DNA from 4 places in the Neptunomonas sp. CHC150 genome. Region 3 is predicted to be linked to each of the others. Evidence: predicted binding sites of a transcription regulator. Region 3 holds the regulator's gene; each other region holds the start of a gene.
What was found. The regulator sigma-54, encoded in region 3, starts transcription at its own class of promoters, with help from an activator protein. The targets are predictions, from matches to a motif close to TGGCACNNNNNTTGCTNT.
Positions count from the first base shown of each region.

Region 1: a site for sigma-54 is predicted at 5,566-5,583, ahead of OW491_RS12795 (PEP-CTERM sorting domain-containing protein). Genes of this name have one in related genera too.
Region 2: a site for sigma-54 is predicted at 4,422-4,439, ahead of glnL (nitrogen regulation protein NR(II)). Genes of this name have one in related genera too.
Region 4: a site for sigma-54 is predicted at 4,584-4,601, ahead of OW491_RS06595 (ANTAR domain-containing protein). Genes of this name have one in related genera too.

Region 1 covers NZ_JAPNXU010000010.1:219,237-226,651, reverse strand. The annotation lists gene OW491_RS12820 (1-deoxy-D-xylulose-5-phosphate synthase) at 1-1,617, opposite strand, end outside; gene OW491_RS12815 (farnesyl diphosphate synthase) at 1,618-2,496, opposite strand; gene OW491_RS12810 (exodeoxyribonuclease VII small subunit) at 2,500-2,739, opposite strand; gene pomA (flagellar motor protein PomA) at 2,911-3,669, shown strand; gene OW491_RS12800 (flagellar motor protein MotB) at 3,679-4,620, shown strand; gene OW491_RS12795 (PEP-CTERM sorting domain-containing protein) at 4,693-5,520, opposite strand; gene OW491_RS12790 (ThiF family adenylyltransferase) at 5,736-6,593, shown strand; gene OW491_RS12785 (hypothetical protein) at 6,603-7,415, opposite strand, start outside.
Region 2 covers NZ_JAPNXU010000007.1:23,622-31,036, reverse strand. The annotation lists gene OW491_RS09105 (FlgO family outer membrane protein) at 63-611, opposite strand; gene OW491_RS09100 (hypothetical protein) at 623-1,279, opposite strand; gene trmL (tRNA (uridine(34)/cytosine(34)/5-carboxymethylaminomethyluridine(34)-2'-O)-methyltransferase TrmL) at 1,358-1,825, opposite strand; gene glnG (nitrogen regulation protein NR(I)) at 1,901-3,325, opposite strand; gene glnL (nitrogen regulation protein NR(II)) at 3,309-4,391, opposite strand; gene glnA (glutamate--ammonia ligase) at 4,635-6,041, opposite strand; gene typA (translational GTPase TypA) at 6,409-7,415, shown strand, end outside.
Region 3 covers NZ_JAPNXU010000012.1:55,357-62,771, reverse strand. The annotation lists gene OW491_RS16135 (KpsF/GutQ family sugar-phosphate isomerase) at 1-390, shown strand, start outside; gene OW491_RS16130 (HAD hydrolase family protein) at 390-926, shown strand; gene lptC (LPS export ABC transporter periplasmic protein LptC) at 926-1,498, shown strand; gene lptA (lipopolysaccharide transport periplasmic protein LptA) at 1,485-1,988, shown strand; gene lptB (LPS export ABC transporter ATP-binding protein) at 1,993-2,727, shown strand; gene OW491_RS16110 (RNA polymerase factor sigma-54) at 2,765-4,300, shown strand; gene hpf (ribosome hibernation promoting factor) at 4,346-4,636, shown strand; gene ptsN (PTS IIA-like nitrogen regulatory protein PtsN) at 4,662-5,120, shown strand; gene rapZ (RNase adapter RapZ) at 5,155-6,009, shown strand; gene OW491_RS16090 (HPr family phosphocarrier protein) at 6,038-6,307, shown strand; gene mgtE (magnesium transporter) at 6,420-7,415, shown strand, end outside.
Region 4 covers NZ_JAPNXU010000006.1:95,372-102,786, forward strand. The annotation lists gene OW491_RS06580 (ABC transporter permease) at 1-947, opposite strand, end outside; gene OW491_RS06585 (CmpA/NrtA family ABC transporter substrate-binding protein) at 1,015-2,361, opposite strand; gene OW491_RS06590 (CmpA/NrtA family ABC transporter substrate-binding protein) at 2,741-3,895, opposite strand; gene OW491_RS06595 (ANTAR domain-containing protein) at 3,892-4,476, opposite strand; gene gltX (glutamate--tRNA ligase) at 4,774-6,270, shown strand; tRNA gene OW491_RS06605 (tRNA-Ala) at 6,421-6,496, shown strand; gene OW491_RS06610 (class I SAM-dependent DNA methyltransferase) at 6,788-7,415, shown strand, end outside.

The DNA of each region.
Region 1 (7,415 bases), on a different contig from region 3:
TCCTGCACCACCGACGATTGAATGATCCTCAACGGTGATTATGTGGTGATGTGTGCTGAGTATTTGATCAATCAGCATTGTATCAATTGGCTTGGCAAAGCGCATATCAACTAGAGTGTGCCCCTTGTCTATTGCTAGTGCGTTTGATTCTGGGAGCAGAGCACCAAAATTAAGGATAGCGATACCGGTTTTCCCTTCCCGAAGAACCTTGCCTTTGCCTATAGGAATTTGCTCATCCGTGATCTTTGGATGTTGACAGCTCCCTGAGCCACGTGGGTAGCGGACTGCGGCCACACCATTGTAATGAAAGCCCGTATTGAGCATGAGCAGCAGCTCCTGTTCATCCGACGGTGTCATGATGATTATGTCTGGAATACAGCGAAGAGCCGCGATATCAAAACAGCCAGCGTGCGTGGCTCCGTCTTCGCCTACCAGACCTGCTCGGTCAATGGCTAGCAGGACGTCGAGCTTTTGGATTGCAATATCATGAATGAGCTGATCATAGGCGCGTTGTAAAAAAGTAGAGTAAATGGCGACAACCGGTTTCATACCCGCGCTGGCAAGGCCCGCAGCGAAGGTGAGAGCGTGTTGCTCGGCTATTGCTACATCAAAGTACCGGTCTGGAAATTGTTGTGAAAAGGCTACTAAGTCTGAACCCTCACGCATAGCTGGCGTTATACCCACTAATCTATCGTCTCGGTTGGCAGCATTAACTATCCATTGCCCAAAGTAGTTAGCGTAAGTTAGGGGCTTGGTTTTTGGAGACGCTGTGATTGGTTCTAGTTTGGTAATGGCGTGATAACCAACAGGGTCGTTTTCGGCAGGGGCAAACCCCTTGCCTTTAATGGTTGTGATGTGTAAGAACTGGGGGCCTGCTTTGTTTAGGCTGTTACTGAGTGCTGGTAGTAAGCTATTAAAATCATTACCGTCCACAGGACCGTGGTATTCAAATGCTAATGCCTCAAACAAAGCGGCTGTCGTTGCCCCTCGATTATTGGCTAATTTAAGGTTTTTCGCTAAATAAGTCGCGAGTCCGCCTTCGTTGGGCGAAATCGACATGTCGTTATCATTGAGGATTACCAGTAAGTCTGCACCGGTATGTGCGGCATGATTGAGGGCTTCAAATGCCATTCCTGCAGTTAACGCACCGTCACCAATGACGGCAACGCTCTTATTTTTTAATCCTTTTATTTTATCGGCAACAGCCATGCCTAATGCAGCACTGATGGAGGTGCTGGAGTGGCCTGTACCAAAGGCGTCATATTGGCTTTCTGCTTGTCTGGGGAAGGGGGCTAAGCCTTCAGGTTGACGAATAGTGAGTAACGCTTCACGCCGACCGGTGAGTATTTTGTGCGGGTAGGATTGATGACCTACGTCCCAAATTAAATGATCATCAGGGGTGTTCAGTAAGAAGTGCAGCGCAATAGTGAGTTCTACAACACCTAAGCCAGCACCAAAATGCCCGCCCGTTTGTCCTACGCTGTACAGTAAAAAAGCCCTAAGCTCGTCAGCAAGGTTGGGTAACAATTCAGGGCTTAGTTGGCGAAGCTGTGCTGGGTTATTAATACTGTTGAGTAGTGGCGTGTCCGGGCGCGTGCTAGGTATTTCTGTAAACATCTAATGTGACCGCTGGCAAATGAAGTCAGCCATAGCTTTTAGCGGCTCACCTTTTTGGTGTAAGGGTGATAGCGCATCGTGGGCTTGGCTATGCAAAGATTGCAGTTTTGCCTTGGCTGCGTCCATGCCAAGCAAGGCGGGGTAAGTTGGTTTGTTTTGGTCCACATCTGAACCTTGTGGTTTACCCAGTGTAGCCGTATCGCCTTCGACGTCCAAAATATCATCTTTAACTTGAAAAGCCAGGCCAATGGCATCTCCATAAAGTTGTAACGCATGGCGTATTTTTTCATCCTGGCAGCCCGATGCAAGATATCCAAGTTCAAGTGATGCATTAATTAATGCGCCGGTCTTGCAGCGGTGCATCTCTTCTAGTTGCGTCAACGTTAGAGGTTTATTGACGTTTCTTAAATCAAACGATTGCCCTGCGCACATACCTTTATCGCCACTGGCTTTAGCCAAGACTTGAATCATGGCGAGTTGTTGGCCCGGGTGGGTGGTTTCTTGGCTTAAAAGCTCAAAGGCAAAACATTGTAACGCATCACCTGCAAGAATAGCTGTCGCTTCATCATAGGCAATGTGGCATGTGGGCTTGCCGCGACGTAAGTCATCATTGTCCATTGCGGGTAAGTCATCATGTACGAGAGAGTAGCTATGAATACACTCAATCGCACATGCGGCACGATCGGCGGCGTCGACATGACCCTCTAGTATCTCGTTAGTAATATACACCAGTGATGGGCGAACTCTTTTGCCACCATTAAATAAGCCATATCGCATCGCTTCTTGTAAAACCGGGTCTATACTTGAATGCAATAGGAACTGGTTTAGCTGGCTTTCAGTACGTTGTTTGTAATGATCTAGCATGTGACGCAGCCGCATTGATTAATCCTGTTCAGTGTCAAATGGCGCTACGGTTAGCTTGCCGTCGTTGCTGCTAAGGATCTGAACTTTTTGCTCGGCTTGATCCAAGAATGATTGGCATTCGCGTGTAAGTCGTATGCCGTCTTCAAATGCAGCAAGTGAATCATCTAGCGTGAGCTCGCCTTGTTCCATTCGACTGACGAGTGCTTCGAGGTCGGATAGTGATTGTTCAAAGTCGGGCGTCTTTTTTTTACGGGGCATAGAGGCATCCTGTTAAAACTTGACGGTACGTTAGCGAAACACAAACTAGTGGTCAATCAATTGCAAGATCGGCCGATAAAAGGCGCAGAGGGCTTGTGTCCATATCATTGACATTATCCCTGAAAAACACATAAACACATAGTCATCAGCTTGTAGTAAAAGGAGATCTCAGTGGATATAGCGACGCTCGTCGGGCTTTTAGGCGGCTTCGGCATTGTTATTGCGGCGATGTTTAGCGGTGGTGATATTGGGGCGTTTGTAAACGCACCTTCATTATTGATAGTAGTGGGCGGAACGCTACTGGTCGCTTTAATGAAATTTACGCTGGGGCAGTTCCTGGGTGTGGGTAAAATTATGGGTAAATCGTTTATGTTTAAATCGATCAGCCCAGAAACCATTATTTCAGAGACTGTAGAATTGGCAGACGCCGCTCGTAAAGGTGGTTTGCTCTCACTTGAAGATAAAACTGTTAGTAGTGATTTTATGCAGCGGGGAATCCAGCTATTGGTTGATGGCCATGACCCAGAGGTGGTTAAAGCACTCCTAAATAAAGAGATGAAGCTGTCGGCTGAACGCCATGAATCCGGAATAGATATCTTTAAAGCTATGGGCGATGTTGCTCCTGCGATGGGAATGATTGGTACTCTCGTAGGTTTGGTACAGATGTTATCGAATATGAGTGACCCTAAATCGATCGGTCCTGCGATGGCGGTTGCTTTGTTAACAACGCTTTATGGAGCCATGATAGCGACCATGGTGGCATTGCCCATCGCTGACAAGTTAACGGTGCGAAATAACGAAGAGGCGCTTAATCAATCATTGGTTATTGATGGACTATTAGCTATTCAGGCAGGTCAAAACCCTCGGGTCATTGAGCAAATGCTACGTAATTACTTGCCTGAGAAGAAGCGTCCAGCGGCAGGGGATTAGGAGTAGATCATGAGTGATGATGCTGAACAAGAATGTCCTCCCTGTGCGGCCGGTCTTCCCGGGTGGGTCGCTACCTTTGCGGACTTAATGTCTTTGTTAATGTGTTTTTTCGTACTGCTATTATCTTTTTCTGAAATGGATGTTTTAAAGTTTAAGCAACTCGCAGGATCAATGCGTGAGGCTTTTGGTGTTCAAAACCAAATTAAGGTTGAAGATATCCCCAAAGGCACATCAATAATTGCCCAAGAGTTTAGTCCTGGTAGGCCAGAACCAACACCGTTGAATGAAGTGAGGCAAATGACCGTCAACAATAATATGAATACCTTGGATATTCGATCAGTTGAAGGCGATTCAGAGACTAAGGATAAGCAAGACGGTGAAGCAGAACTGATGCAGCAGCTAGAGCAGCAAATGGAGGAAGAGGCTCGTGAGCAGGCTGTGCAATTTGCGCAAGCATTGGCTCAAGAAATAGGTGATGGTGCTGTTGAAGTAGAAACCGATCAAACAAAAGTCATTATACGGGTTCAAGAAAAAGGCTCGTTTTCTTCAGGGTCGGCCGAGTTGAAGTTTGAGTATATACCTGTGATGGCAAAAATTCGTGATGTATTACTGGATGTGCCTGGCAATGTTTCGATTGAAGGGCACACGGATAATATCCCTTATTCCGGCCGTGCGTTTTTCTCGAATTGGGATCTGTCGGCCGCCAGGGCTTTAGCGGTTGCAAATGAGCTTTTTGATGATGAGAGAATAGATCAGACTAAGTATCAAATTATTGGACATGCGGATACAAAGCCTTTGGTGCCAAATAACACGGCTGAAAACAGAGCGACTAATCGTCGAGTAGAGATTGTGATTCAACGAGGCAGGGATAAAGAACTATTAGAAAAAATACAGGCGAGGGGCTTAGGCGATAGTGAAGGAGAAAGTTTGGCGCCGGAGGATATTTTTTAGTTTTTGTTACTCTTTAATGGTTTAAAAAAAGCCGATGGCGTATGCCATCGGCTTTTTTAATAGAACTAGCAATTATGCTGCTTTTTGCTTGCGACGACGCATACCAGCCCCAGCGACTAAAGCGCCTAAGCCTAGAAGTGCAAGTGATGATGGCTCAGGAACAGTAACCGAGTCACCACGTAATTCACCAGTACCGCGAAGCGCTAAGCCAACACCAAAGTTGGCAAAGGCGTCGCTAGGCTGGAAGCTTGAAGAGAAAGAGAAGTCAGCAGTTACAGTAGAACCGTCAGCTTGCTGAATATCAGTAAATGTATCGGTATCGAAATAATCAGCAGCCAAGCCACCAGTTACTTCGAAGAAACCGTCACCGCTACCGCGCTCATCTGCTTCAGGGCTTGAAATTGACCCGGCAGTTAGTGAGCCAAACAAAGTACCAGTCTCACCATAAGTAGGTTCGAAATAGCTTACGCTGGCAAGCTCTAACCATAATGTACCGTTAGTTGCAGTGCTTAGACCGCCATCGGGTGCATTTGTAAGAGTATAATCAGGTGTAGAATCTACATACATGCTTAACACACCACCAGTGAAGTAGAATTCACTGTCGAGAGGGTTTGTGTCGACTAATGTGTAATTTTTGAATTCGAAAGTTAATTCGCACGAAGGGCAAAAGCTACTAGCGTTTGGGCCAGTTAACGAGTTTAAAGACGAGATCAAACCGAAACCGGAAAGAGTATCGCCAGTCACTTGTACTTGCATTTCAGTTAATGATGCTTCAGAAAAGAAGTCACTAACAGCATCTGTGTCCCAAGTCACGCCGCCTACATTAACAATATCCGCATTTGCTGCACCGCTGAGTGCAACAGCAGTCGCTGCTGTTAAGATTGTTTTTTTAAAGTCCATGTTAAAACTCCGTTTGTAAATGGGGGGTCATTCTACAGAGTAAGCTTTGCAAGCTATGTGCCTACATTCTTAATTTGTTGTTTCTAAAAGGTTTGTGGGTTTATGTGTTTTGTAATTAAAGCGCGATTGTAAATAAAGCTGACACTAAAAATAAAAGGGATAAAGTTTATTTTTTTGCTATAGTTTTACTATTAATAAAAAATACGGTGCTTCTTGTGTATCAATTTAGCGACGAAACTGCGTTCTCTCGAAATATAGGCTGGTTTTCTAATTCGGAGCAAGCTTCATTAAAAAACAAACGTGTGGCTATTGCTGGATTAGGGGGAGTAGGGGGAGCCCATTTAATCACGCTTTCTCGCTTAGGGATTAGTGCATTTAATATATCAGATTTCGATATATTTGAGCTGCAAAACTTTAACCGTCAATCTGGAGCTTTTTGCTCTACTATCGATAGAAAAAAAATAGATGTAATGACGGAATTGGCGCTCGATATTAATCCAAATAGTAAAATTAATAAATTTAATGAAGGTGTTAATGACTCTAACCTTGACGACTTCTTACGTGATGTAGATATTTACGTCGATTCTTTAGATTTCTTTTGTTTAGAAATACGCCGTAAAGTTTTTGCAAAGTGTAGAGAAAAGGGAATACCTGCTATTACTGCTGCACCTTTAGGGATGGGGTCTGCCTTTTTATATTTTGATCCAAATGGTATGAGCTTTGAAGAATATTTTGATTTTGGGGAAGATGAGGAAGATAACTATATTAAATTTCTGGTTGGGCTATCTCCTTCTTTAATGCAAGTTAAATATTTAATCAGTGATGGAACTGTAGATTTTACAAAAGGAAAAGGACCGTCAACAGTTATAGGTTGTGATTTATGTGCTGGCGTTGCGGGAGCTAATGCGGTAAAAATTTTACTCAACCGAGGAACGGTGTTGGCCGCTCCATATGGGTATCATGTGGACGCCTATCTAAATAGATCAAAGCGGACTTACCGCCCTTGGGGTAATAAAAATATTATACAAAAACTAGTATTCAATATCGCTAAGAAACGGATATCAAAAAAGTAGCTGTATTCGTTAATGGTCTTCAATGCTTAGAATGCTTTCAATATCAGGTCTTGTAGAGCGGATGGCAGATTTTTTGGTTTTTCCAATACGTAAAATCATATAAACAAATTCTTTATCCTTTTCGAGTAGGGCAGCTCCCTCCAAGAGTAAGTGTTCAGCTTGCACATGATGCTTACTAGGCAGCGTTTTCATATCCAGCCTATGCAATATATCCGGTATGACATAATATGGGTGAACGCTGTATCCCGCGTTATTTAAACTAGTCCAAACGTGGCATAACTCTTCTCCAGAGCTAATGAAATCAAGTTGGCTTCCCTTCCCTCTAAGAATTAACAAACAAGGAGAGTTTTTTAATAGAGCGGTCTCTTGTGATGCGAGTAATTTATACCCACCTATTTTATTAATAAGGGCTAAATTATCCCACTTTGATATGAATTTTAGAAAATACTTACCACCTGGCGGAAGAGCTAGAGTGTTAATGTGAAGCCCATCAGGTTGTGAGTTATCAAACTGTAAGCTGTTTTTAAGTAAAGCATGTATCTCTTTGACTTGAAAGCGGATTTCAGAGGCTTTCTGGATCAGTTTTATAAGAGATGATTTATCTTTGCTTTCAAAAAGCAAAGTGGAATTTCGTGTGGATCTAGTTGTAATATCTTGAATGGCTTGCTTATCTTTTTCAGATATTTTTTTATGATACGCACCTCTGTCCGTATGTCTTTTTTTTATAACCTGTATAGTAGATGATATTTCCTCTTTTTCAGGTGGTAACTTAGATAAAGAAATGAGTGCTAGTAGATCAGAATTGTTTTCCTTGGTTGCTAT
Region 2 (7,415 bases), on a different contig from region 3:
TCTAAAAAAGGCTATAAAAAAACCGGCTTAAACGCCGGTTTCTTAAATTATCGAGGCAAGCACTACCGATTAGACGATAACATTTTGCGAATATCTCGATTTAGCGGCAAGCGGAAGTCATAAGATGACAATACACGGCTATCGTTAACACTAACCAAACGAGCATTAACATAGACGTACTCACCACCTACAGCATACGTACCAACCAACACCGCTTGAGCATCATGCTCAGCACTGACATGACGAAGCTCACGTGACAACATGAACTCACCTACTCGTGGCTCCATATACAAGCTATTGCGCAGGCGAATTTCAATGACGTTAAAGCCACCGCCTACCAAATCGCCAGCAACCGTATCACCGATTAAGCGGCCAAAAGTTGATGACTCTTGCAGGTTATCAATATTAGCGAAGCTTGTTGATAAAATTGCTTTTTGCTTGTTAATGGGTACAACCGCATTCTTCACCAAGATCTGCGTAGCATCGCCAACTTCTTCAACCAAGTCGACTTTCTGATCTGATACTCGGGCGGCTTTGTTTGACGCGCAACCCGTAAGTAAGACGCCAACAACTAACAGCGCCGATATGCCTTTCCAATTAACCATCTTCATCAACCTACTCCTTAACGATCTGTCACACGAATGGTACGCGTCGTTTTAGCCGGTGCTGCATACTGAGCCTTATCACCGGAGTTGATGTAATAGATATTGGTAGATGAATGCAATAAACGACCACCTTCTGATACGCGCGTCGTAATGGCTATTTCCGTATCACTTTCATCTACTAAATTACCGGCCAAGGCGTCTGCAACCAATGCGAAAGGCAACGCTACCAAACCTGGTTCCGTCCAGTCAGCCGCCAAAGAAAGCACCCCTATACCTGCTGCAAGCGCGGTATAAGTACCTTCAGGTTGGCGAATATGGCCTTGATCTTTATGCTCTACCAAGCTCACATCATAGGTGATTTCAGCCGCTGTTGTTGGCGTTAGCATCACTGTTGCGCCGTCCTGCACCAACTCACTTGTCAGCATTTCACGGAACGTTTTATCAAAAACCGTGTCAGTGTTACCAGGTACAACATAGACTGGCTGGTCTTTTAGCTGATGTATTATGCCTTTTGCTTCATAGTCAGCCAGTACTTGCCAGTGATGCATGGCTTGCATCTTCTTCTGTTCAGTAAGGGGATATGATTGTGCAATAGGGGCTTGAGTTGTTTTAGCATAGAAGCATCCCTGTAACGACAGAGTCATTGCTCCAAGCAAGAAAGCTTTTTTGATCATCAGCGTGTCCTTTGAAAAGATCCATTTATGGCAATATGTTAAGCGATTTAAGCGCTAAGGTACATGCTATCGCTGCACTCAGCCTGAACAGCCTTTATAACCTAACTGTCGCCATGCTTCATAAACCACGATCGCGCATGCATTCGATAGATTTAAACTACGACTATCCGCTCCCATCGGCAACTTAATTAATTGCTCTTTAGGTAAACTTTCGCGGACTTCAACCGGCAAACCTCGAGTTTCAGGGCCCAACAAAATGACATCCCCTTCAGCAAAAGGCGCATCACTATGGAAACACGTGCCTTTTGTTGTCATTGCCCAGACTTTAGGCTGCCCAAGGGCGGCCAAACAATCCTCTAATGAGTCATGCACTTTCAAGGCAGCAAACTCGTGATAATCAAGCCCTGCTCGCCGTAGCTTTTTATCATCTAGCGCAAACCCAAGCGGTTTAATCAAGTGTAGTTGAAAGCCGGTATTTGCGCACAGGCGAATAATATTGCCTGTGTTTGGCGGTATTTCTGGTTCGTATAAAACTACATTCAGCATATATAAGCCCATCTATTAAAAGCGAGCGTATTATACCCTGATAATAGCAGAAGGAGGATAAGTGCTGTTGGACGCTTAATCGTCCTCAGCACTTTCTATTGCCATATTGAGTTCTTTAATTTTACGCGTCAGGGTATTACGCCCCCAACCCAGCAGCTCCGCTGCATCTCGGCGTCGACCAGCCGTGTGCGTTAGCGCCGTTTCAATCATGATTTTCTCAAAAGAAGGGACCGCCGAATCCAAGATACTTTTGTGGCCTGCCGCTAATTGCTGGTCTGCCCAATTACGAAGCGCATGCTCCCAGTTTGAAGTCGTGACCTCTGCCTTACCCTGCTGCTCGACCAATTCAGGAGGCATATCGGATACTAACACCTCACGTCCTGAGGCCATCACAGTCAGCCAACGGCAAGTATTCTCGAGCTGACGAACATTACCAGGCCATGCAAGATCACACATGAACTCTTCGGTTTCTGCTTTCAGCACTTTAGGCTCTACATTGAGCTCTTCGGCCGAGCGCTGTAAAAAATGACGCGCCAATCGTGCTATATCTTCTCGACGCTCAGACAGCGTGGGTATATGAATACGAATGACGTTGAGGCGATGGAATAAATCTTCTCGGAAGCGCCCCTGTTGCACTAAGCCTTCTAGGTTCTGGTGCGTAGCGGCAATAATACGAACATCCACCTTAACCGGAGTATGACCACCCACTCGATAGAACTCTCCGTCGGCCAGCACTCGCAGCAAACGTGTTTGTGTTTCAGCAGGCATGTCACCTATTTCATCTAAAAACAGTGTGCCGCCATCGGCTTGCTCAAAGCGCCCTCTACGTGCAGATGCAGCGCCGGTAAACGCTCCCTTCTCATGTCCAAAAAGCTCTGACTCTATAAGATCTTTAGGAATAGCCGCCATGTTTAGCGGAATAAATGACTGCGAAGAGCGCGGACTATGCTTATGCAATGCATGAGCAACCAACTCTTTACCCGTACCCGATTCACCATTAATCAGCACAGTAATATTTGAGTGAGATAAGCGCCCTATCGCACGAAACACTTCCTGCATGGCAGGCGCCTCACCAATAATTTCAGCCGTATCGACCTCAGCATCGGTGACAATTTCGCTACGCTGTTCGACAGCATGCTCAACAGCGCGTTTGACTAACGCAACCGCCTCATCAATATCGAATGGCTTTGGCAAGTATTCGAAAGCGCCCCCTTGATACGAGGCAACAGCACTATCGAGATCCGAATGAGCCGTCATAATAATGATTGGCATATCAGCATGCGTTTCTCGAATGATATTCAGCATTTCCAAACCATCCATACCCGGCATGCGAATATCACTAATCACCGCATCGGGTGCACCGTGTTTCAGCTGCTTCAACACCTCATCGGCACTTTCAAACGTCCGGATCTCAAGACCCACCTGATCAAGAGCACGCTCTAAAACCCAGCGAATTGATCGGTCATCATCTACAATCCATACATTACCGGACATCTTCATTTCTTAACTCCAATGGGATATACAACGAAAAGCGGGTGCGCCCAGGCTCACTGGAACACTCAATCAAACCATGGTGTTGATTGACTATAGACTGAGCAATTGACAAGCCCAACCCTGAGCCTTCAGCCCGACCGCTAATCATAGGATAAAAAACATTATTCAACATTTCAGCCGGTATACCTGGACCGTTATCAATAATGTCTAAACAACAAACTAAACGATGTCGTTCGGACCCTAAGGTCACCTGCCGCTTAGCCCTTGTTTTTAACGTTATACAGGCATCTGGTGTATGGCTCTCTTGCAATGCTTGCATCGCATTACGGATGATATTTAAGTTGGCTTGGATCAGCTGCTCGGTGTCGCCGATAAACTCAGGAATACTCGGATCATAATCTTTAACAAAATGGATCTGACCTTCGCACTCCACATCAACCAAAGTACAAACGCGCTCTAAAACAGCATGAATATTTACCGGCTCAAGCTTCGGTAACTTATGTGGGCCCAAAAGGCGGTCGACTAGGTTTCTTAACCTATCAGCCTCTTCAATGATAATTTGTGTGTACTCGTGCAGGCCAACATCATCCAGCTCTCGTTCCAATAACTGCGCTGCGCCTCGAATACCACCCAATGGGTTTTTAATTTCATGCGCCATGCCTCGCACGAGGTTTCGCGTAGTTGCGTGACGTGTAAGCAATTCTTCTTCGCGCTCAATACGTAATAGACGATCCCTCGCCTGAATTTCTATGAGCAAAAAAGTTACGTCTCGAACCAGCATGGGGTTAACACTGTAATCGACCGTAATTTCATTGCCATTCATGGCAATTAACTTGGCCTCTCGGCGTGTATAAGCGTGGCCAGAAGTAACGGTGGACTTTAATACATTAATTTCGTCCGGATCTTGCGTCAGCCACTCTTCTACATTGCATGTGCTCAAACGCTTAGCCGTTGCCTCTAGCAACATCTCGGCGGCAGGGTTCATGTACTCTATTTGCAGACTCTCATCCAACAGAATGACACTGGTCGATAAGTTCTCCAAAATTTGCTTATGGGTTTGCTTCCTGAACATCCTCGTAACCGCCTAAATTTTTTAATTTAAAATGCAAGAAGAAAGCCAATTCATAAATTTCGCACTGAATTACCTGAACAGCCCGCCGACTGTGACTTATCTACCCATTAACAGACTAGCATGCACCGCAACCTTGCGCCATTTTGGTGCAGCCACCAATTCTGCAACTACGTAAACTAAATCACTGATTAGCGGACAAAAAAAAGCCCCCAATAAGGAGGCTTTTCTATCTAGCGCACTGTTTTATACAGAGTAGTACAAGTCGTACTCAACTGGGTGAGTTACTGTGCTTACTTTTAGTGCTTCTTCTGTTTTCAGTTCGATATAAGCATCGATCATGTCATCAGTGAATACACCGCCTTTAGTCAAGAACTCGCGGTCTGCATCCAATGCAGCCAACGCTTCTTCTAAAGAACTACAAACCTGAGGGATCTTAGCCGCTTCTTCAGCTGGTAGATCATACAAGTCTTTATCAGCAGCATCGCCAGGGTGGATTTTGTTCTGAATACCGTCAAGACCCGCCATCATCAAGGCAGCGAAGCACAGGTATGGGTTAGCAATTGGGTCAGGGAAACGCGTTTCGATACGACGAGCTTTATCGCTAGTAACGTAAGGAATACGGATAGAAGCAGAACGGTTACGAGCAGAATAAGCCAACATAACAGGTGCTTCAAAACCTGGAACCAAACGCTTATAAGAGTTTGTACCTGGGTTAGTGATCGCATTCAGTGCTTTAGCGTGCTTGATGATACCACCAATGTAGAACAACGCTGTTTCACTCATACCTGCATACACATCACCAGCAAAGATGTTTTTGCCATCTTTAGTCAATGACTGGTGAACGTGCATACCAGAACCGTTATCACCTACGATAGGCTTAGGCATGAACGTCGCTGTTTTGCCGTAAGCGTGAGCAACATTATGTACGCAGTATTTAAGAACCTGAACTTCGTCAGCTTTCTTAACCAATGTGTTTGCACCAGCACCGATCTCACACTGACCAGCTGTTGCAACTTCATGGTGATGAACTTCAACGTCTAAGCCCATTGCTGTCATTGCGTTACACATATTTGCACGCAAGTCATGCAAAGAATCAACAGGTGGTACTGGGAAGTAACCGCCTTTAACACGTGGACGGTGACCCGTGTTACCGCCTTCGAACTTGCTATTAGAAGACCATGCTGCTTCTTCAGAAGACACTTTATAGCCGCAACCGCTCATATCTGAGTGGAAATGCACTTCATCAAAAACGAAGAATTCTGGTTCAGGACCAAAGAAGGCAGTATCCGCGATACCTGTAGACTTTAAGTATTCTTCAGCACGGTTTGCAACAGAGCGAGGGTCACGCTCGTAACCTTGTCCAGTCATTGGCTCAACAATGTTACAACGCACGATAACCGTTGACTCTTCAGCGAAGGGATCAAGTACTGAAGCAGCGTCGTCTGGCTGCAAAATCATGTCAGATTCGTTGATACCTTTCCATCCAGAGATAGAAGAACCATCGAACATTTTACCTTCTTCAAAGAAGTCGTCACCCATCTGCGTAACAGGAATAGTAACGTGCTGTTCTTTACCTTGGGTATCTGTGAATCGCATATCGATCCACTTAACATCATTTTCTTCGATTAACTTCAGAGTCTTCTCTGACATGTGGCTCTCTCCAATTTAGAATTTGCCAGACGCGTTTACGTAAAAACAGGTCCTAAAAATCGGCTTTTTTGCCGGTTGCTTTTAGGCAGCAAACTTCATGCCACACTCAACCCCCTTTAAAACAGGCATTAAGCGCACCCTTTTGACCATCAAACGCACCAAAAATAAACAAAACACATATTAAAGCACCAAAAAGATGCATAATGGCTTTTTAACGCCTTATAAAGGGTCATCAGCATCTTACTCTAACCTAAAAAAAAGTGCTTCCTTAAAAAACCTTTTTAATTGGTCAATTATTCAGCATCCCACTCGCAATTTACGTGTATAATGCGCGCTTTATTTTTAAATATAATCTGGGTACATCCACGTGATTGATAAGCTGAGAAACATCGCCATCATTGCTCACGTTGACCATGGTAAAACGACTTTGGTTGACAAACTTTTGCAGCAATCGGGCACCCTGGGCCGTCGTGATGAAGGCACTGAACGCATCATGGACTCCAATGACCAGGAGAAAGAACGCGGCATTACCATTTTGGCAAAAAACACGGCCATCGAATGGAATGACTATCACATCAATATCGTGGATACTCCAGGGCATGCCGATTTTGGTGGCGAAGTAGAGCGTGTATTGTCGATGGTAGACTGCGTATGTCTATTAGTTGATGCTGTTGACGGCCCTATGCCGCAAACGCGCTTTGTAACGCAAAAAGCATTCGATCAGGGCCTTCGCCCGATCGTTGTTGTTAACAAGGTTGACCGTCCAGGCGCAAACCCTGACCGTGCCGTCGACTTAGTATTCGACCTATTCGACTCATTAGGCGCAACAGATGAGCAGCTCGACTTCCCTATCATTTATGCGTCTGCGTTAAATGGTATTGCAGGTTTAGAGCACGACAACCTTGCTGAAGACATGACTCCTCTGTTTGAAGCTATCGTTGAGCACGTTAACCCCCCAGAAGTAGACGTTGATGGTCCGCTGCAAATGCAAATTTCTGCATTAGACTATAACAGCTACGTAGGTGTTATCGGTGTCGGCCGTATCAAGCGTGGTACTGCTAAAATTAACCAACAAGTTAAAGTAATCAGCGCTGACGGTTCTGTGCGCAGCGGTAAGCTTCAAAAGATCATGGGTTACTTAGGCCTTGATCGCGTTGATGTTACCTCGGCTCAGGCTGGCGATATCGTATGTATTACGGGTATTGACGAGCTCAACATTTCTGACACTATCTGTGACCCAGAAAAAGTAGAAGCTTTACCAGCCCTATCGGTTGACGAGCCAACGGTATCGATGACGTTCCAAGTAAACGATTCTCCGTTTGCTGGCCAAGACGGTAAGTTCGTTACCAGTCGTAACATCAAAGACCGCTTAGA
Region 3 (7,415 bases):
AAGCTCTTGCTCAAAGTTAAAAGCATTATGCACGCAGGCGACGACATACCTACCGTCGAACTCGGCACATCAGTTAACGCGGCTCTCATAGAAGTTACAGAAAAGCGCTTAGGCATGACAACAGTTGTCGACAAAGACGGTGTACTGGTCGGTATATTTACCGATGGAGACTTGCGACGAACGCTTGATTTGAACCTTGACCTCAAATCAACACCTATAGAACAAGTCATGACACGCCAATCAACAACCGTTAACGAAGAAATGCTCGCCGCCGAAGCCCTTCACATCATGCAAACTAAAAAAATCAACGCGCTGATTGCTTGCGATGACCAAGGTCGCCCTACTGGCGCACTGAATATGCACGACATGTTAAAAGCAGGAGTGATTTAATGCGCACTATCGACAATATTGAACTTGCAAAACGCGCCGCAAACATCACGCTAGCAGTGTTTGACGTGGATGGTATTTTAACTGACGGCAGTTTACATTTCCTTGCAGATGGTTCAGAAGTCAAAATGTTTAACACCCTAGACGGCCTAGGCTTCAAAATGCTGCATGACATGGGGATTGAAACCGCGATCATTACTGGCCGAAAGTCACCGCAAGTCGAAATGCGTGTCAAAGCACTGGGAATTACATACCTGCACCAAGGACGGGATGACAAACTTACCGCCCTGCGTGAAATACTAGACAAAACAGCTCATAGCGAAGAGACAACCGCCTATATTGGCGACGACCTACCTGATTTATCCGCTATTACAGCCGTTGCTTTTGGTGCAACAGTTCCCAATGGGCACCCTCTTGTAAAAGAAGAGGCCAGTTGGGTAACTGAACGAACAGGGGGGTATGGAGCCGCTCGTGAGTTTTGCGAGACTATCCTACAAGCCAAAGGCTTGTTAGCACAGGCGTACCAGAGGTTCCGTTAATGCTACTGAACCAAAGCAAAGCGCGAGTAGCCGTTGCAAGTATTCTCTTGTTACCGCTTCTCGCTTACTGGATTATTAACCCTGATGACGTGCAAGAGACACCGACACAAAGCGCATTATCACAGGGTGCGGATTACTACCTAAAAGGCAGCAAAGTAAAAGAGTTCGATGAACAAGGGAAGCTTAAAGCGACACTGTCAGCCGCTGAGTTAACTCACTTTCCCGATCAAGCATTATCCAGACTACTTTCTCCATCCGTCGAAATGCAGGATGAAAAAGGAACACCTGTCACGCTCACCAGCAAAACTGGCACGTTATTTGATAATGAAGACCGCATGACGCTTGATGAAGACGTACGCGTCACGCATAATCCCAACATGCCCGATGCCAGTTTACTAACCACGTCGTCGTTAAATTTTGACCGCCGCAGTGGTATCGCGAGCACAGACCTACCCGTCAAAATAACAAACCAACAGTTTGAAACGACAGCAACTGGCATGACGATCAACATTAATTCGCGGACCTCCGATTTACTATCGGACGTAAAAGGCACTTTTTATGTCGAACCTTAAACAACTATCCCTGTTGGCTTGCACATGCCTATTCGCTACCCAGCTTGCCTTTGCGTTACCTGACGACCGCAAGAAGCCTATCCATATCGCCGCTAATAGCGCTCAGATTGATGAAAATAGCGGAATTACTACCTATACGGGCAACGTGCTTATTACCCAGGGTACTATGAAAATAAAAGCCGCTAAGGTTAACCTTTATCAAAAAAATAATGACGTAAACCGCATTGTCGCCACGGGTAGTCCAGCAAGCTTTAGCCAACAAGCATCAGCAAACCAAGCTATTACCGACGCGTTTGGTCAACGTTTAGAATATCAAGTTGATCAACAAACCATCACAATCACCGGCAACGCTCGCGTAGAACAAGACAAGAACCAATTCAGCGGCGAACGCATTGTCTATCAGATGGAAAAGTCTCTCGTTAATGCCTATAGCGGTGAAGGCAACTCAGGACAGCGCGTACAAATGATTATCCAACCAAAAGCGAAATAATATGATGACGCCGGATAGCACTTTACACGCTCGCAACTTAGCAAAATCATACAAAAAACGTAATGTCGTTCGCGATGTATCCCTCTCGGTCAATAGCGGTGAAATCGTAGGACTTCTGGGTCCCAATGGTGCCGGTAAAACTACCTGCTTTTACATGATTGTGGGCTTGGTCAAAGCTGATAACGGCTCAATAGCTATCAACGAAGAAACGATTACCCCTTTGGCTATGCACCAACGCGCACGCAAAGGAATTGGTTACTTACCTCAAGAAGCGTCTATTTTTCGAAAGCTCAGTGTTGAAGATAACTTACTTGGCATTTTAGAAATGCGAAAAGAGCTATCAGTTGATCAACAAAAAGCCAAAATGGAAGAGTTGCTAGAAGAGTTTCACATTACGCACATACGAAATAGTCTAGGCATGAGCTTGTCTGGTGGAGAACGACGCCGAGTCGAAATAGCGCGTGCCCTAGCCTCCGAGCCCGCTTTTATTTTGTTAGACGAACCCTTTGCAGGGGTTGACCCAATCTCTGTAAATGATATTAAAAAGACGATAAAACACCTACAATCAAAAGGTATTGGAGTCTTAATAACGGACCACAATGTCAGAGAAACACTCGACATTTGTGAGAAAGCCTACATAGTCAGTGAAGGTGTTATCCTAGCTGAAGGCGAGCCAAGCGATATACTGGCAAATGAAAAAGTTCGTGCTGCTTACCTCGGCGAATCGTTTCGACTATAAGCAACACCTCGTGTTTTCTGGAGTCTACTTGTAATTTATGAAGCAGTCATTACAGTTAAAAATGGGGCAACATCTCACGATGACCCCACAATTACAGCAAGCAATTCGCTTACTGCAATTATCGACACTTGATCTACAGCAGGAGATTCAATCTGCATTAGACAGCAATCCCATGCTGGAAACTAATGAAGACAGTGAAGACAATGCGGCTCCGCAGGACAACTCTACACAGAGCGAGCAGCCTAGCAATTCAGATCAAACCCCATCGGAATACACGGCGCAAACAACACAAGAATCGACACAATCTGACGACCAAGAACCCGACTCTTTTGACGACAAGTGGAACGATGACATCCCCAGTGAGTTATCAACCGATTCATCTTGGGACGACACTTACCAAACTAGCAGCAACACATCGAGCACAAGTAATCGTGACGATGACAGCTTTTTTGAATCGAATGATAGTGCCGAGGAGAGTCTCCAAGACCATTTGCTATGGCAACTTAACCTAACAAGGATGTCCGCAGACGACCGTTTAGTTGCTGAAGCCATTATCGATGCGATCGACAACGAAGGCTATTTACGCCTTAACATTGAAGAGCTGCTTGAAGACTTTAAACGCCAAGAACCAGAACGCTTCCAAGAAGCAGAACTGGAAGAGTTCGAAGCCGTATTGCATCGCGTACAGCAGTTTGATCCGCCCGGTGTAGCGGCCCGCGACTTAGGTGAATGCCTGTGCATACAATTAAAACAATTACCTGAGCCGCCTCCTTTGTTAGCGCAAACGTTGAACTTGTGCCAACATTATATCCACTTACTGGGTAACCATGATTACAAACAATTGATGCGCAAGCTACGCATCAAAGAACCACAATTACAGGCTATTATTGAACTCATTCAAACGCTAAACCCGCAGCCGGGAGCAATGATTTCACCTTCAAAAGCTGAATATGTGATTCCAGATGTTTTTGTGGAAAAGCTCAAAGGTGTTTGGACCGTGCGCTTGAATTCTGAAGCTTCACCTAATTTACGGATCAACACTCAGTATGCTGATTTGATTCGCCGAGCGGACTCCAGCGCGGATAACACCTATTTAAAAAACCATTTACAGGAAGCACGCTGGTTTATTAAGAGTCTACTCAGCCGAAATGAAACTCTGCTAAAAGTTTCAAGTCAAATTATCGAAAGGCAAGTAGATTTTCTTGAGCATGGTGAAGAAGCTATGAAGCCCATGGTGTTACATGACATTGCCGAAGCAGTTGAGATGCACGAATCCACTATCTCACGTGTGACGACACAAAAATTCATGCACACACCTCGCGGAATATTTGAGCTAAAGTACTTCTTTTCAAGCCATGTCAACACCAGCGATGGTGGCGCAGCCTCATCAACAGCCATACGAGCGGTCATAAAAAAACTGATAGCTGCCGAAAACCCTGCTAAACCTTTAAGTGATAGTAAAATTGCTCAACTTCTCGATGAAGAAGGAATCCAGGTCGCTCGAAGGACGATCGCCAAATATCGCGAAGCGATGGGAATCGCTCCTTCTAATGAACGCAAGCGTCTGGTTTAATAACGATACGCATACGACTGAAGAGTCGTGCTAAGGAGACAATCTATGCAGATCAATATCACAGGTCACCATGTAGAACTGACTGAAGCACTGTCCGAGTATGTACACACTAAGTTTGACAAGCTAGAACGCCATTTCGATAACATCACTAACGTACAAGTGACCTTGAGTGTTGATAAACAGCGGCAAATTGCCGAAGCTGACATGCATATTGCTGGAGGCGAAATATTTGCAACCAGTGAGCAGCCGGATATGTATGCGGCCATTGATGCCCTGACGGATAAGCTAGACCGTCAAATCATCAAACATAAAGAAAAGCTCAAGAGCCATAAATAACCTTCTAATAACTAATTGAAGTCATATGCCCATAATTTCTCTGTTAACACCTAGCCGCACTCTACAAGCAGTAGAGGGCGGCAGCAAAAAGCGCGTGCTAGAAATGGCAAGCAAACTCATTGCTGAATCAGTCGGTGAAGAAGTCACACACGAACTTATCTTCACCGGCCTAATTGGCAGAGAAAGGCTGGGCAGTACCGGCATCGGTGAAGGGGTTGCTATACCCCATTGCCGATTAGCGGGTATCGAAGCACCGATAGGAGCGCTGATTCACTTAGCAGAGCCTATCGATTTTGATGCTATCGACAGCCGTCCTGTAGATTTACTGTTCTTTTTGCTAGTCCCTGAAGCGGCCTGTGATGAGCACCTCGGCACTTTAGCAAAATTAGCAGAAGTCTTTAGCCAAGATGAATGCCGTGTCGCCCTTCGAAAAGCCGACAGCAATGAAAACCTATTGGCTACAGCGATGCGCTTATTCCAATAAAGTGACATCAGCCTAATGCAATAAGAGAGCTCTCATGAAATTGGTAATCATTAGCGGGATGTCCGGCTCAGGAAAAAGCTCAGCCTTGCAGGCATTGGAAGATGTGGGTTTTTATTGCATTGATAACTTACCGGCTATGCTATTGCCGGATTTAATTAAGCATCTAGAAGCCGATGCTCAATTCAAAAAAATAGCCGTTTGTATCGATGCTCGTAACTTATCGAGTAATTTAGAGCGACTCCCCGAGATCTGGCGTGATTTTAACGAACACAGCGACATTAACGCCGAGCTCGTGTTTATTAACGCGTCACTTGAAAGCTTACTCAACCGTTACAGCTCAACTAGACGTCGACATCCGATGTCAGAATTGTTTAGTGGATTAACTGACTCAATTGAGTACGAAAAAAAGCTCCTTGAGCCGATCGCCGAAATTGCCGATATAAGAATCGATACTACGCATATGTCACTATACGACCTCCGTGACACGATTAAATTACGTGTAGCAGAGCGTAAACAGCAAACGTTATCACTCCAATTTGAGTCGTTTGGCTTTAAACATGGCGTTCCAATGGATGTCGATATGGTATTTGATGTCCGTGTACTGCCAAACCCTTATTGGCTTCCTGAATTACGTAAATTTACGGGCAAGGACAAGCCTGTCATCGACTTTTTAAGTAACGAGGCTCTGGTCGATGAAATGTACCAGGATATTCGCGGTTACATTGAAAAGTGGTTGCCTGAGTTTTCCAACAATAACCGCAGTTATGTCACGGTAGGTATTGGCTGCACCGGCGGCCAGCACCGGTCCGTTTTTCTTGCGGAGAAGCTAACGGGCTATTTTAAATCACTCATGGATACGGTGAACATACGCCACCGAGAACTGCACTAAGTGCCAGTTTAAGATCAGGAATAAGCGCATGCTAGAAAAGAAAATCACAATAATAAATAAGCTCGGCTTACACGCCCGCGCAGCCGCCAAGCTCATCAACACAACCTCGCGCTTTTCGTGCGACGTCCGCCTAGAAAAAGATGACCGAGAAGTGGATGGGAAAAGTATCATGTCTGTTATGATGCTTGCCGCAAGTCGAGGCACCGAACTTACTGTAAAAACTCAAGGCGAAGACCAAGATGAAGCCCTGAGCGCGATAGAAGCGTTAATTAATAACCGCTTTGACGAAGAAGAGTAATATCAGCCAACAGATCTACTGTAGGCTTAAGAACTATCCGTTATACTAGCGCCTACGCCACCAAGGCGCCCCTACTCTATCCTGACGCTGACAGTGAGCACCTAAGGACTTTATGACGGCTCAAGAAGATACCACAGCATTAGACAAGCTAAATAGCGCTCTCAATAGCGGCGCATTTCAACAAGTCCGTTTCACCCTTAACAGCACATTACGTCCTGTAGAAGTCGCACATTTACTCGAAAAGTCGCCCCCAAAAGAGCGCCAAATTCTTTGGAACCTAATCCATCCAGAGAATGAAGGTAAGGTACTGCAATACCTTGCTGATGATATCCAGGCCGACATTTTAAGCAAAATGGATGCTGATCGTTTATTAGCGATTACGGAAACATTAGATACCGACGATGTAGCCGACGTTTTACAACAACTCCCAGAGCGTATTACTCGCGAGCTGCTCCAAATTATGGATCAGCAAAATCGCGAGCGCATCGAAGAGATCTTGGCTTACCCAGAGGATACCGCTGGCGGCTTGATGAATACCGACACGGTTACTATCCGCCCCGATATAACGGTAGAAACGTGCTTGCGCTATATTCGTCGCCATAATGAAATCCCAGAGATGACGGATAGCCTTTTTGTAGTAAGCCGAAAAAAGAATTCATACATAGGCACACTTCCCCTTACCAAGCTGTTGGTGAGTGACCCCGAAATTACAATTCGGGAAATAATGAATACCGATATTAAGCCCATACCTGCTGACATGCCTGATGATAAGGTTGCTTCTCTATTTGAAAAGCACGACCTAGTCTCTGCCCCTGTTATTAACAAGAGCGGTAAATTATTGGGACGTATCACTATCGACGATGTAGTCGACGTTATACGGGAAGATGCCGACCACTCCTTAATGAGCATGGCGGGTCTGGATGAAGATGAAGATACTTTTGCTCCACTCTTAAAAACTACGCGCCGTCGCGCTGTTTGGCTGGGTATTAACTTACTAACAGCGTTACTTGCTTCATCTGTGATCGGACTCTTCCAAGACACCATTGATAAAGTAGTTGCTCTGGCCGTACTAATGCCCATTGTGGCATCCATGGGCGGTATAGCAGGC
Region 4 (7,415 bases), on a different contig from region 3:
CGGTCTAATAAGAATCCGATAAAGCCGATAGCAATGACAGCGACCATAATGCGTCCCAGTGATTGCGAGCTGCCATTTTGGAATTCATCCCATACAAATTTACCCAAGCCAGGGTTCTGAGCTAGCATCTCAGCGGCAATCAACACCATCCATGCAATACCCAGCGACAAGCGCAGGCCAGTAAAGATAGACGGGATTGCTGACGGAATAACAATCTTAATAACATGTGTAATCCAGTTAAGTCGCAGTACTTGGCTGACGTTTTGTAGGTCTTTACTGATGCTAGATACACCAACTGCCGTGTTTAAAAGTGTTGGCCAGATAGAGCATAAAGAGACGGTAATCACCGATGTGACAAAGGACTTGGCAAACATAGGATCGTCTGTGACATACACTGCCGAAACGACCATAGTCACCAGCGGTAACCAAGCCAAAGGCGAAACTGGCTTGAACAATTGAATAAGGGGGTTGATAGCCGTGTATAACGTTGAATTTAATCCAATCATGATGCCTAGAGGGATGGCCACCAACGAGGCGACTAAAAAGCCCGTCATGACTGTGCCTAAACTGGTCCAGATTTGATCAATAAATGTTGGTGCACCTGTGTAGGGGCGAATCTTTACTTCTGCATCTGGGTTCTTAGCCAGCTTTTTTTCGTTGCGCACTTCTTGGCGCTCGTAAAATGCTTTTTCTTTTTCTCGCTCTGCGTTGTGCTCGGCAAACAAATTAACTGTTTGCTCATACACCGCAGCAGGGCCGGGGAAGGTACCGAGCGATGTATTGATATTTTTGGCGCCAACTTGCCAGATGAATAAAAAGATCACTAGTCCAATTAACGGCACTCCAATTGATCGAAGTATTACCATTAATTGATCACCCGGACGCTCGCCCTGTGCGATCTTAACAAACGGCTCAAGCCAACTCATTTTTAATAATATAGCGCTCATCATTCGGCTCCTGTAGGTGCCCCACCAGCCGTGGTGGGGCAGGGTCAGGTTTTACTGTGATCTACAATTAGATCTTTTCGTCGTTTTTCAAACCAATTTTGAACTTGGTGAGGTAATCGTTTGGTTGCTTACCATCATAGGTAATCCCATCGATAAAGCCTGTCTGCGGTGGTTTGAAACCATCTTCTGTTGCGAAGTCTGGAAAATCAGACGCTTCCATCGTGCCTTCTTCAATTAAGGCTTGAGCCGCTTGGGCGTAAATGTCAGGACGATACACTTTTTTAGCGATATCCATGTACCAGCTATCAGGCTTTTGCTCGTCAATTTGCCCCCAACGGCGCATTTGCGTTAGATACCAAATGGCGTCTGAATAGTAAGGGTAGGTTGCGTTGTAGCGGAAGAATACGTTGAAATCAGGCACATCACGCTTGTCGCCTTTTTCATACTCAAATGTACCTGTCATCGAGTTGGCGATAACGTCGTAATCTGCACCCACATAGTTGGGTTGCGACAATATTTTCACCGCTTCAGGACGGTTGGCGTTGTTGTCTTCATCTAGCCATTTAGCGGCGCGGATCATCGCTTTTACGACGCGTAAGTGTGTATTGGGGTATTGATCAGCCCATTGGCTGGATACGCCAAAAACTTTCTCTGGGTTATCACGCCAAATCTCGTAATCGGTCACCACAGGAACCCCAATCCCTTTAAATACAGCTTGTTGGTTCCATGGCTCGCCTACGCAATAACCATAAATAGTGCCAGCTTCCATTGTGGCGGGCATTTGAGGTGGTGGCGTTACTGATAGCAAAGCGTCAGCATTGGTAATGCCTTGCACATCAGAGCCTGAAGAGTAGAACCCTGGGTTTATACCGCCAGCAGCTAACCAATAACGTAGCTCGTAATTGTGGGTCGAAACAGGGAAAACCATACCCATTTTGAAAGGTTTGCCTTCTGACTTAAACTTTTCGACAACAGGCTTTAAAGCATCTGCTTTGATGGGGTGTACGGGTTTTCCATCAGCGCCTGTTGGGATATTGGGTTTCATTTGCTCCCAGATATCGTTAGATACGGTAATCGCGTTACCGTTTAAGTCCATGCTGAATGCAGTGATGATATGCGCTTCAGTACCGTAACCGATGGTTGCACCTAAGGGTTGGCCTGCGAGCATATGAGCACCGTCAAGCTGGCCGTCGATTACGCGATCTAATAAGACTTTCCAGTTTGCTTGTGCTTCGAGAGTGACATACAAGCCTTCATCTTCGAAATAGCCTTTCTCGTAAGCAATGGCCAAAGGCGCCATATCCGTTAATTTAATGAAGCCGAACTTAAGATCTTCTTTTTCCGGCTCGCCTATTTCTGCGTGAGCAGGTGTGAAAGCCAATAGGCTTGAAACCGCAGCCGCACCAAATGTCATAACGGTTTTGCGTAACAAGTTACGGCGGCCGATGACAGACTTCAGAACATTCTTTTTCAGAAAATCGTTGGACATGTTTCAAGCTCCCTAAGTATAAAAACAGAAAAGGCGCCCCGACCGGAGGGTGAGATCCGGTCCAAAGGGCGCCTTTGCCTAAATAAATTATGTGTACATATTTAATGATGTGTATGTACTTAATTTGATATAGCAGAGAGCGTGCCAAATATTTAAAAAGCCCGCTATAACGGGCTTTTAAGAGAAAAACTATGTGAGTTTAGTGAGGATGGCCTAGCTAATAGTGCATTAATTTGTGCATTTTTTGAGCGCCACTACCCAGTTAGGCACTAGGTTGGCGCACATTTACTAGGCCCTTAGTCCTCTATCGAAAACGAATATCGGACGGCATGACAATAGGGTGGTGTGTGCCGGCTATTTCCCAATTGCCAGCATGAACGCCTTCGTCTTTTGTGTTCTCACAAGGGAGGTTTATGTCGAGCGCACTGGCTACCTCGCGGTATAAGCTCGTTAAATAGGTTTGTTCGACAATGTTATCCAAAGACTCTGGCGCCTGATTGTGATCGCTGACATTGAGAATGTGTTGGCTAAACCATCTGGCCTGCGATAGCCATGGGAAGGTAGCAATGGGCGGAGTAAAGCTATGCTGCCCAAATAGCAGGTTGATACTATCAATGTCATCAATAGGGATGTAATCGTTGTTTAATAACAGTGCAAATCCACTCAGTTTGTTTGTTTCGTTATCTAACCACGAGCAAGCTTTTAAAAGAGCGGCAATGAGGCGTTGGTGGGTTGCAGGGTTGCTTTCGCTCCAAGCTTTAGTCACACCGAGCACTTTATCTGGTGCATTTTCCCAAATTTGATGGCCGCTTAGCAGTTTGTGTCCAACGCCTTTGGCCTGCGCCAAACTGTTCCAAGGTTCGCCCACACAAAAAATATCAATCACGCCGCGCTGCATGGCATCAACCATTTGCGGAGGAGGCACAACGATCAGTTTTAGTTTCCCTTGCGGGTCTATATCAAAGTGCTGCAGCCATTCCCGTAATAGAAAGTGATGGGTGGAATACGTATGGACAGAAGCAACGTTTAGAGTACCCTCAAAACCTTCAAGGTAGCTTTTTAGTGCCAGCGCCGCTTGCTCGCTATTGAGTGCAATATTGGATGGGTTGATTGCCTCCCATAAGGTCTTTGAGACCGTAATGGCATTGCCGTTTAGCCCCAGTCCCATAGCCGTCACCATAGGTTGGCTAGCACCTAAGCGCATAGCACTGGCTAACACAATACCTGCCGGCATTGGGGCGGCGTCTAACAGGCCATACTGCACTTTATCTCGAATGCTTGCCCACGATGATTCGCGGCTAAGTGTTACGGATAAGCCCGCTTCTTCAAAAAAGCCTAACTCTTTTGCAGCTACTACGGGTATACAGTCGAGTAGGGGGATATATCCAATGTTCAATTCAGATTTTTCGGCAGCAGGAAAATCGTCAGGTAAACGGATATCGGTGGTTGCTGAATTCATGACACCAACTCCAAAACAGAAATAATATTTTTAGCAATGTCGTTTAATGGCTTTTGCTGATCCATCGCCATTTTGCGCATTGCTTTAAAGGCTTGCTCTTCTGAGCAACGGTTATGTTTCATGACTAAGCCTTTAGCACGCTCAACTATTTTACGGTCAGCTAACTCATTTTTGGCGTCAGCTAACTCAGAGCGTAATGCTTGGAACTCTCTAAAACGTGCAGCGGCCACATCTAAAATGGCTTTCATACGGTGGTGTTCTAGTCCATCAACAATATAAGCACTTACACCTGCGCGAATCGCCTTTTCGATGGTTGGCTGATCACCCTGTTCGGCAAACATCACAACGGGGCGCGGCGAACTCTGGTTAAGGATTGCCATGTTCTCTAGTACGTCGCGATCGGGCGAGTCTAGGTCCACAATAATCATATCGGGTTTTAGCTCTTCCACTCGGTCAGCTAAATGATCGGTTGTATCAAGGCGGGCTAAAACGTCATAGCCTTGATCACGTAACGCCTGCTCAACCAGAGCGGCACGTCCTCGATCTTCATCGATAACCAGTACAGATAAACGTTTCTTCAATTGAGAGTCCTAAGCAGCTTTCATCATAGATAAACAAGAATACTGGCCGGTGGAGCCAGCGAACCTCACCCAATTCATTATTCCCGCTATTCTACACATAGGCGGGATAAGCAATAAATACGCCATGCGTCCCATTGTTGCTCAGAAAAAATAAACCATTAGCTAGGTGGCATGTCGATTAGCACGGCGCGGTTTGCATGCGTATAATACCGCTTTTTCGTATGTCTTATTTCATTATTAAGCTTTACGCATTGATTCACTCATATATTCAATCATCGTTGTTGTGGTAGGAAGAGAATGACTGTACGTACACGTGTTGCACCATCGCCGACTGGCGATCCTCATGTAGGCACAGCCTACATAGCCTTGTTTAACTTGGCGTTTGCGCGCCAGCATGGCGGGCAATTTATCCTCCGCATAGAGGATACCGACCAGACACGTAGCACGTCAGAATCGGAACAAAAGATCCTCGATTCATTGCATTGGTTAGGCTTGGAATGGGATGAAGGTCCAGACGTTGGAGGCCCTCATGGTCCTTACCGCCAAAGCGAACGTAAAGACATGTATGCGCAATATGCTTACGATTTAGTAGAGAAAGGGCATGCGTTTATCTGTTATCGCACATCAGAAGAGCTAGACGAACTGCGCGAAGCGCGTCGTGCTGCGGGTGGCCACACCGCACTAAAACAGAGCGATTTAGCCTTACCGGCAGACGAAGTCGAAAAGCGTAAAGAGGCAGAGGCTCCTTTTGTTATCCGTATGTGCGTCCCTGAAGATGACGGCGTCTGCGTGGTTGATGATCTATTACGCGGACCAATCGAATTAGAGTGGGGCATGGTTGATGCTCAGATCTTGCTAAAATCAGATGGTATGCCAACCTACCACCTTGCAAATGTGGTTGATGATCACCTAATGGAGATCACCCACGTTATTCGCGGCGAGGAGTGGATCAACTCGGCACCTAAGCACAAGCTGCTGTACCAATACTTTGGTTGGGATATGCCAACGCTATGTCACATGCCGTTGTTGCGTAACCCAGATAAGTCCAAATTGTCTAAGCGTAAAAACCCAACCAGCATTTTGTATTACCAGCGCATGGGTTATATGGCCGAAGCCTTGCTCAACTACCTGGGCCGTATGGGCTGGTCAATGCCGGATGAACGCGAGAAGTTCACGCGTGACGAGATGTTCGCCAACTTTGACATCACTCGTGTTTCACTGGGTGGCCCTGTTTTTGATCAAGAGAAGCTTAGCTGGCTAAACGGCACATGGTTACGTGAGAACTTAACCCACGCCGAGTTTGCAGAGCGTTTCCAACAGTGGGCACTTAACCCTGAGTACCTGATGCAGATCGTTCCATTAATCCAGCAACGCGTCGAGAAATTCTCGGATGTCGCGCCATTAGCCTCGTTCTTCCTGTCGGGCATGTTGCCAATTAACGAAGCTGACTTTGAGCATAAGAGCCTAACGATTGATGATACCAAACGTATCCTTCAATACGCCGTATGGTTGCTTGATACCGAAAACAACTGGGAAAAAGACCACTTGTTTGCTCAGATGAAACAACTGTCTGAAAAGATGGGCTACAAACTACGTGATTTCCTATTCCCGTTGTTTATTGCCGTGGCAGGAACAAACCAAACCGTATCGGTAATGGATTCGATGTCCATTTTAGGCCCAGACATGGTGCGTGCTCGTTTACGTCATGCTGTTAATACCGTTGGTGGTCCATCTAAAAAAGAAGCAAAACGCTGGGAAAAAGAATTCCGCGTTATTGCAAACGAAATCGCATAAACGACTTCGTGATCATCAAGCCCGCCTATGCGGGCTTTTTTATGCGTGCGCCGCTATAAAATCGATAAAAGTCATTGACATGGCCGTCAAATCTATAGATTATAAGCGCCGATTCCAAGGCACACATCAACACCCCTCGTGCTAATCAATGGGGCCTTAGCTCAGCTGGGAGAGCGGTTCGCTGGCAGCGAACAGGTCAGCGGTTCGATCCCGCTAGGCTCCACCATAACCTTCCTGATCATCTCATGGTTTTAAAAAGCACTACTGATCCGTTGTTGTGATCTTATTGCTTCCTAAGCGGTATTGATTTACGCAGAATAAGGTCGGACGCTGTTAGGTTATTTGGCCTTACTGCTAGGCGACATACGGGTTAATTTCTGCCAAAATCTAGCCGATTAGATTTATAATTAAACACCCTGTTAAACACTTTATTAGATACAGCTTTTTAAGGCGCGCCCTTACCTATAGCATTATCTCAGGATAGGCGTGTTACTTATACAATGGAATCGTTTCTGCAATGGCTAAAGCACCCGTAAAATCTAAGCAAACAAAAAATAAAAGCACCTCATTCGAAGAATCCCTTTGGGACAGCGCCAATAAACTACGTGGCAGCGTAGAGTCATCTGAATACAAACACATCGTGTTGAGTTTGATCTTTCTTAAATTCATTAGTGACAAGTTTGAAGCCCATCGCCAAGCACTCATTGATGATGGTAAAGAACAGTTTGTTGATATGGTGCCGTTTTATGCCCAGAACAATGTGTTTTACCTGAGTGAAGAGGCGCGTTGGAACACGCTAATCAAACACAGCAAGCAGGATGATATCGCCCTTAAAATCGATACCGCGCTGCACACCATTGAGAAGAACAACAAATCGCTGGCGGGTGCCTTGCCGGATAACTACTTCTCACGTTTGGGGTTAGAAAGCAGCAAGCTGGCGGCGTTGCTCGATACCATTAACAATATTGATACGCTGGCCAACGAATGCCAGATGAGCGAAGAAGATCTGGTGGGTCGGGTGTATGAATACTTCCTCGGTAAATTTGCCGCCAGTGAAGGTAAAGGCGGGGGCGAGTTCTATACCCCTAAATCGGTGGTGGCACTCTTGGCCGAAATGCTGGAACCCTACAAAGGTAAAATCTACG